Linked DNA regions of Prochlorococcus marinus CUG1416. The protein of the gene in region 1 binds, or shares a complex with, the protein of each later gene. Links are inferred from orthologs where the notes say so. Each region holds a gene or a part of one and is shown in the gene's direction. Other genes may lie near its edges. The genes, in order: uvrB and HA146_RS01620.

Evidence for each region.
Region 2: the proteins of uvrB (region 1) and HA146_RS01620 are in contact, whole or in part, in a crystal structure (PDB 7EGT), measured with the Thermus thermophilus proteins. The link is inferred for Prochlorococcus marinus CUG1416 from one-to-one orthologs. Residues at the interface, in WP_096411307.1 of Thermus thermophilus: Glu23, Leu25, Arg26, Asp27, Gly28, Glu29, Arg30, Phe31, Arg55, Glu326, Asp327, Phe328, Glu379, Ser382, Gln383, His398, Gly400, Arg401; in WP_096412145.1 of Thermus thermophilus: His654, Arg656, Phe657, Gln666, Asp668, Glu669, Lys680, Arg681, Leu682, Ser683, Lys685, Tyr686, Ala687.

What each region holds. Positions count from the first base shown.
Region 1 is NZ_JAAORM010000005.1:525,465-528,726, reverse strand. What follows is about bases 194-3,121. They hold uvrB (excinuclease ABC subunit UvrB), read left to right. Parts: upstream 194-601; coding sequence 602-2,641; downstream 2,642-3,121. Other genes in these bases: HA146_RS09160 (aspartate kinase), read right to left, coding at 2,649-3,121; HA146_RS09170 (DUF561 domain-containing protein), read left to right, coding at 194-572. Also shown: more of HA146_RS09170, read left to right, coding at 1-193; more of HA146_RS09160, read right to left, coding at 3,122-3,262. UniProt on the Escherichia coli protein: The UvrABC repair system catalyzes the recognition and processing of DNA lesions. A damage recognition complex composed of 2 UvrA and 2 UvrB subunits scans DNA for abnormalities.
Region 2 is NZ_JAAORM010000002.1:72,757-76,138, reverse strand. Bases 172-3,219 are described here. They hold HA146_RS01620 (UvrD-helicase domain-containing protein), read left to right. Parts: upstream 172-515; coding sequence 516-2,924; downstream 2,925-3,219. Other genes in these bases: HA146_RS01615 (CCA tRNA nucleotidyltransferase), read left to right, coding at 2,930-3,219; HA146_RS01625 (hypothetical protein), read left to right, coding at 287-493. Also shown: HA146_RS01630 (R-phycoerythrin subunit beta), read right to left, coding at 1-109; more of HA146_RS01615, read left to right, coding at 3,220-3,382. UniProt on the Escherichia coli protein: A helicase with DNA-dependent ATPase activity. Unwinds DNA duplexes with 3'-5' polarity. Translocates on single-stranded DNA with 3'-5' polarity. Initiates unwinding more efficiently from a nicked substrate than double-stranded DNA.

The sequences.
Region 1 (3,262 bases):
CTGTTTGCGTTAGTTCAGTAGTGCCAAGATTTTTCCTAGAGTCTGTAGAAGCAGGCGCTTCATTAATTGAGATAGGGAATTACGATACTTTTTATGAAAAAGGCATTAATTTTTCAGCAGAAAAAGTCTTAAACATTACAAAAGAGACGAGAGATTTATTGCCTAATGTCCCTTTATCAGTAACGGTTCCTCATACTATGCCTATTGATAAACAAGTCGATCTTGCTATTAAGCTAGTGGAAGAAAGTGTTGATATTATTCAAACAGAAGGTGGCACGAGTTCTAGTCCTTATTCTTCTGGAATTCAGGGCTTTTTCGAAAAGTCAGTACCAACTCTTGCTGCTACCTATGCTATTTATCAAGAATTTAAGAAACAAGGTTTGGAGATACCAATAATGAGTGCCTCTGGATTAAGCCAAGTCACTTGCCCACTAGCAATATCTTGCGGAGCCTCAGCAGTTGGTGTTGGATCTGCAGTTAACAAATTAGATGATTTAATCTCAATGATCGCGGTTGTTAGGGGCCTAAAAGAATCTTTGAAAAATTCAATAATTGGAGAAAAAATTTCTTAGTATATTAATACCCTTCAGCTATTAGCTTGATGAACAACTATAAGCTTCAAGCTCCTTACGAACCAAATGGAGATCAACCTGAAGCTATAAAAAAATTAGTTAGAGGCGTTAATAGTGGGAAAGAGTTTCAGACCCTTTTAGGAGCTACTGGAACTGGTAAAACATTTACTATTGCGAATGTAATTCAACAAACAGGAAGACCAGCTCTTGTATTAGCTCATAACAAAACGTTAGCTGCACAACTATGTAATGAATTAAGGGAGTTCTTTCCGAAAAATGCTGTTGAGTACTTTATTTCTTACTACGATTATTATCAACCTGAAGCTTACGTCCCTGTAAGTGATACATACATAGCGAAAACCGCTTCAATTAATGAAGAAATAGATATGCTTAGGCATTCTGCAACACGCTCATTATTCGAGAGAAAAGATGTAATTGTTGTAGCCTCTATAAGTTGTATTTATGGTCTTGGTATACCAAGTGAATATTTAAAAGCTGCAGTTAAATTTGAAGTTGGAAAATCTATAAATCTACGTTCTTCTTTGAGGTCGCTCGTTGAAAATCAATACACTAGAAATGATATTGAAATTACTAGAGGTAGATTCAGAATTAAAGGTGATGTTTTAGAAATTGGTCCAGCTTATGAAGACAGATTAATAAGAATTGAATTATTTGGTGATGAAGTCGAGGCTATTAGATATGTTGACCCTACTACAGGAGAAATACTTGAAAGTCTAGAACAAGTTAGCGTTTACCCAGCGAAGCATTTTGTTACTCCAAAAGAAAGACTTGAGAGTGCAATAAGTGCAATTAGAAGTGAATTAAAAACTCAACTAGATAAATTTACATACGAAGGAAAATTATTAGAGGCTCAACGTCTCGAACAACGCACAAAATATGATTTAGAAATGCTAAAAGAGGTTGGTTATTGTAATGGAGTTGAGAATTATGCTCGTCATTTATCAGGTAGGGAGGAAGGTTCACCACCAGAATGCTTAATAGATTACTTTCCTAAAGATTGGTTGTTGGTAGTCGATGAGAGTCATGTAACATGTCCTCAACTTCATGCAATGTATAACGGTGATCAATCTAGAAAAAAAGTTTTAATAGATCATGGTTTTAGATTGCCAAGTGCTGCAGATAATAGACCTTTAAAATGCGAAGAGTTTTGGGAAAAATCAAAGCAGACATTATTTATAAGTGCAACTCCTGGTCAATGGGAATTAGATCAATGTAATGGTGAATTTATTGAGCAAGTTATTAGACCAACTGGGGTATTAGACCCTGTAATTGATGTAAGACCTAGTGAGGGCCAAATCGAAGATCTGTTATCTGAGATAAGAATTAGATCTGAAAAGAGTCAAAGAGTGCTTGTGACTACACTTACAAAGAGAATGGCTGAAGATCTAACTGATTTTTTATCTGAGAATAAAGTAAGAGTTAGATATTTGCATTCCGAAATCCATTCAATTGAAAGAATTGAAATTATTCAAGACCTCAGAATGGGTGAATATGATGTTTTGGTAGGAGTTAACTTATTAAGAGAGGGATTAGATCTTCCTGAGGTATCGTTAGTCGCCATTTTAGATGCTGATAAAGAAGGTTTTCTGAGAGCAGAACGATCTTTAATTCAAACAATTGGAAGAGCTGCAAGACATGTTGAAGGTCTTGCCTTGCTTTATGCAGATAATTTCACAGATTCAATGAAAAGAGCAATATCTGAAACTGAAAGAAGAAGAACTATTCAAAAAAAACATAACCAGGACAATGGCATAACTCCAAAACCTGCAGGCAAAAAAATAGAAAATTCAATCTTATCTTTTCTAGAACTTTCCAGGAAATTAGATGCTGGTGGTTTATCTAAAGATTTAATAAATATAGTTAATAACAAAACGGATGCAATTCTCAATGCCAGCGATAATCAATGCTTGCTTGAAGAATTACCTGACTTAATAGATAAGTTAGAAATTAAAATGAAAGATGCTGCAAAAGAGTTGAATTTTGAAGAAGCAGCAAATTTGAGGGATAGAATCAAAAAATTAAGACAAAAATTGGCAAGAAATAACTAAGAAGAACTTATTTCTCTAATTCGAAATGATTATGAATTGCATTAACTGCTTTGTCACAATCTTTTTCTAAGACAATACATGAAGTTCTAATTTCACTAGTCGCAATCATTTCAATATTGATATTTTGGTCAGCCAGGGCTCTAAATATTTTTCCAGCCGTTCCAACCTTAAATGCCATTCCTGCTCCCACAGTGCTTACTTTGCCTATCGCAGGGCCATCTTCAATGTATGAACCAGGTAACTTCTTTGTTAAGGCCTCAAAAACTAAGTTAGCTTTTTTTCTATCTTGCTTATTCATGGTAAGACTAATATCCTTAGTTCTGGAAGAGGAAATTCTTTCAGATTGCACGATAGTATCGAAAAGCAAATTATTTTCAGCTAATGCTAAGCATATCGATGCTGCCACACCTGGGCGATCAGGCAGTTTTCGAAAACTTACTTGAACTTGGTTTTTATCTAATGCAATTCCTCTTACTTCAGGTTGATCTTGTTTTTCATTGATTGGATTAATAAATATTTGTGTATCGGACAACTTAAATTTCTCAGCAACAAATCTAATAGCTTTTGTAATATTATTAATTTCAATTACGCAGCTAACTTTAATTTCACTAGTAGCTATTA
Region 2 (3,382 bases), on another replicon or contig:
TTATTGCATCTAATCTCGAATTTGCACTATTAATAAATTCTTTTATGTTTCTTAAATCATTTAATTTATTATCAGCAGTCAATAGTTGATTATTATTTGAAACTGACATTCCTGAAGTAAAAAGTTAAAGTTAGAGTTTAAGATTAGTACAAAGCTAGTAAAAACAATACAATTTCAAAATTAACGCAATGCTTCTTAATTAATAACTTCATTCCAAAGTGATAGTTGAAATAATTCAAAAAAAAATTTTTTTCCGCTAATATGAAATTATGTTTTTAATAAAGTTTTGGATCAACAAGATTTAAAATTATCAAAGAAACTTATTTCCTCATATAAAAAGAGATTGCAAAAAGAAATTATTGACCGAAGTATAAAATTAAGAATGCCTCAAAATAAATTTGAAGAAATAATAAATAACAACAATGAACTTATAAATTTAAAAAAAACGTTAGAACACCTTGAAACGGAATCTGAACCTCATAGTAAAGTCTGATTTCTGAAAAACCCTTCCAAAAGTGTCTCAAACTAACAATTTTCTTTTTAAGTCCTTAAATAATGAACAACTACTAGCAGTAAATCATGTTTATGGACCATTATTGGTTGTAGCAGGTGCAGGCAGCGGAAAGACAAAAGCTCTTACCCACAGAATTGCAAATCTTATTGAGAACAATTCTATAGATCCCTACAACATTCTTGCGGTTACTTTTACTAATAAAGCTGCTAAAGAAATGAAGGCAAGATTAGAGGTTCTTCTAGCTCAAGAATTAGCCTTAAATCAATTTGCTCAGCCTTGGGCAACTCTCAAAGAAATTGATCAAAATCAATTAAGAACAAACGTTCACCAAGAGAGGCTTCAGAACCTTTGGATCGGTACTTTCCATTCTTTATTTTCAAGACTTCTGAGATACGATATTGAAAAATATACTGATCCAGAAGGACTAAAATGGACAAGGCAATTTTCAATTTACGACGAAACAGATTCTCAAACTTTAGTAAAAGAAATTATCAGTCAAGATATGAATCTTGACCCTAAAAGATATGATCCCAAAAAGATTAAAAGAATAATAAGTAATGCTAAAAATCAATGCCTAACTGCGAATGATCTTTTAGAAAAAGCAGATAATAATTTTGATAAAACAGTTGCAGAAGCCTACAAGAGATATAGAATTTCGCTTTCAAAAAATAATTCTCTAGACTTTGATGATCTTCTACTTTTGCCTGTTTTCTTATTGAGGCAAAATGATATAGTCAGAGATTACTGGCACAAAAGATTTAAACATATTTTGGTTGACGAATATCAAGATACAAATAGAACACAATATGAACTTATAAAATTAATTGCTGCTGGAAATACTGAACCAAAAAAATTCTTTAGTTGGGAAGATAGATCAATTTTTGTAGTAGGAGATGCTGATCAAAGTATTTATAGTTTCAGAGCAGCTGACTTCAGAATTCTAATTGGTTTTCAAGAAGATTTTAAAACTTCACTTAATGAAGATACAAAATCATCTTTAATTAAATTAGAGGAAAATTATAGGTCATCATCTAATATCCTTGATGCTGCAAACTCGCTAATTGAAAACAACTCTGAAAGAATTGACAAAGTTTTAAGGGCTACTAAAGAAAAAGGGGAGCTTTTAAAGTTACTCAGCTGTGATGATGAAATTTCCGAGGCAGAAGCAATTACCAATAAAATTAAATCACTAAACAATTATAATCAGAAGCCAATTTGGAAAAATTTTGCAATTTTATATCGAACCAGAGCTCAGTCAAGAGTATTAGAGGAATCTCTTGTAAGGTGGCGCATTCCTTATACAATTTTCGGAGGATTGCGTTTTTATGATAGAAGGGAAATTAAAGATGCGATAGCATATTTAAAAGTTCTGGTTAATTCTTCAGATAACGTTAGTCTTTTACGCATCATAAATGTTCCTAGAAGAGGGATTGGTAAGACTACTATTCAAAAACTTAATGAATTATCTAACAAGCTAAATATTCCATTATGGGAAGTAATCAATGATAAGCAAAGTATTGAAGAAACAATAGGCAGATCATCAAAAGGAATTAATAAATTTACTGAAGTTATGAATGATCTACTGTGTTATCTAGAAAATTCAGGCCCTGCTCAACTACTACAACTAATATTAGAAAAAAGTGGTTATTTAAGTGACCTGCTATCTAGTGGGACTGAAGAATCTGAAGATAGAAGAAATAACTTACAAGAACTAATTAATGCAGCTACTCAATATGAAGAAGAAACAGAAAGTGGAGATGTAGAGGGATTTCTTTCTACAGCAGCCTTAACAACTGATAATGATACGAAGAAAAATAATCCCAACTCTGTAACTCTTATGACTCTGCACAATAGTAAAGGTTTAGAATTTCAAAATGTTTTTATCACTGGGCTAGAACAAGGTCTCTTCCCTAGCCATAGATCAATAGATACTCCCTCACTTCTTGAAGAGGAAAGAAGATTATGCTACGTAGGTATTACTAGAGCTAAAGAAAGAGTTTTCTTAAGTCATGCCAGAGAAAGAAGATTATGGGGTGGAATGCGTGAAGCAACAATTCCTTCAATATTTCTTTCAGAAATACCTGAAGATTTAATGGATGGCGAATTACCACAAACTGGTGGTGCTTCAATTAGAAGAGATTTGCATCTTAATCGTTTAACAAGAGTTGATCGAAACAATCCAAATGAATTTGTCAACAAACCAATAAATGCAGTAAGGAAATTATATTCGGGACCCAGTAAAGGGAAGAGCTGGATAGTTGGAGATAAGCTAATTCACTCAAAATTTGGGAAAGGTGAAATCATACATATTTTTGGGAGTGGGGAAAAAATATCTTTAGCAGTAAAATTTGGTGATAAAGGAAGTAAAATTCTAGATCCCAGATTAGCTCCAATTCGTTATATAAGTTAAAACTCATGAACGATATCTCTAATTACATCCAAGGTGAATTAATCAAAACTCCATTTAATTTATATAACCTAATTACTAAATACATAGCATCTAATAACAATACTAAAGTAGCTTTTGTTGGTGGTTATTTAAGAGATTTATTAATTAGTAAATTCCACAAAGAATCTTTTTCTAAGCCTGTAGATATAGATCTTGTTATAGAAGGCTCCTCTATTTCTCTGGCAAAATTTATAAAAAAAAATATTGTAAATGTAGATTTATGTTTAATCAAGGAATTTAATTTATACAACACAGTAGAAATAAATATTAATGACTATAAAATTGATATTGCTTCTGCAAGAAAAGAGATTTATTCTGCTCCAGGCTTAAATCCCACAGTAACTAAAAGTACTATTGAGGAGGATCTTAAAAGGAGAGATTTCACTATAAATTCAATAGCCTTCGAGGTCTCGAACAGG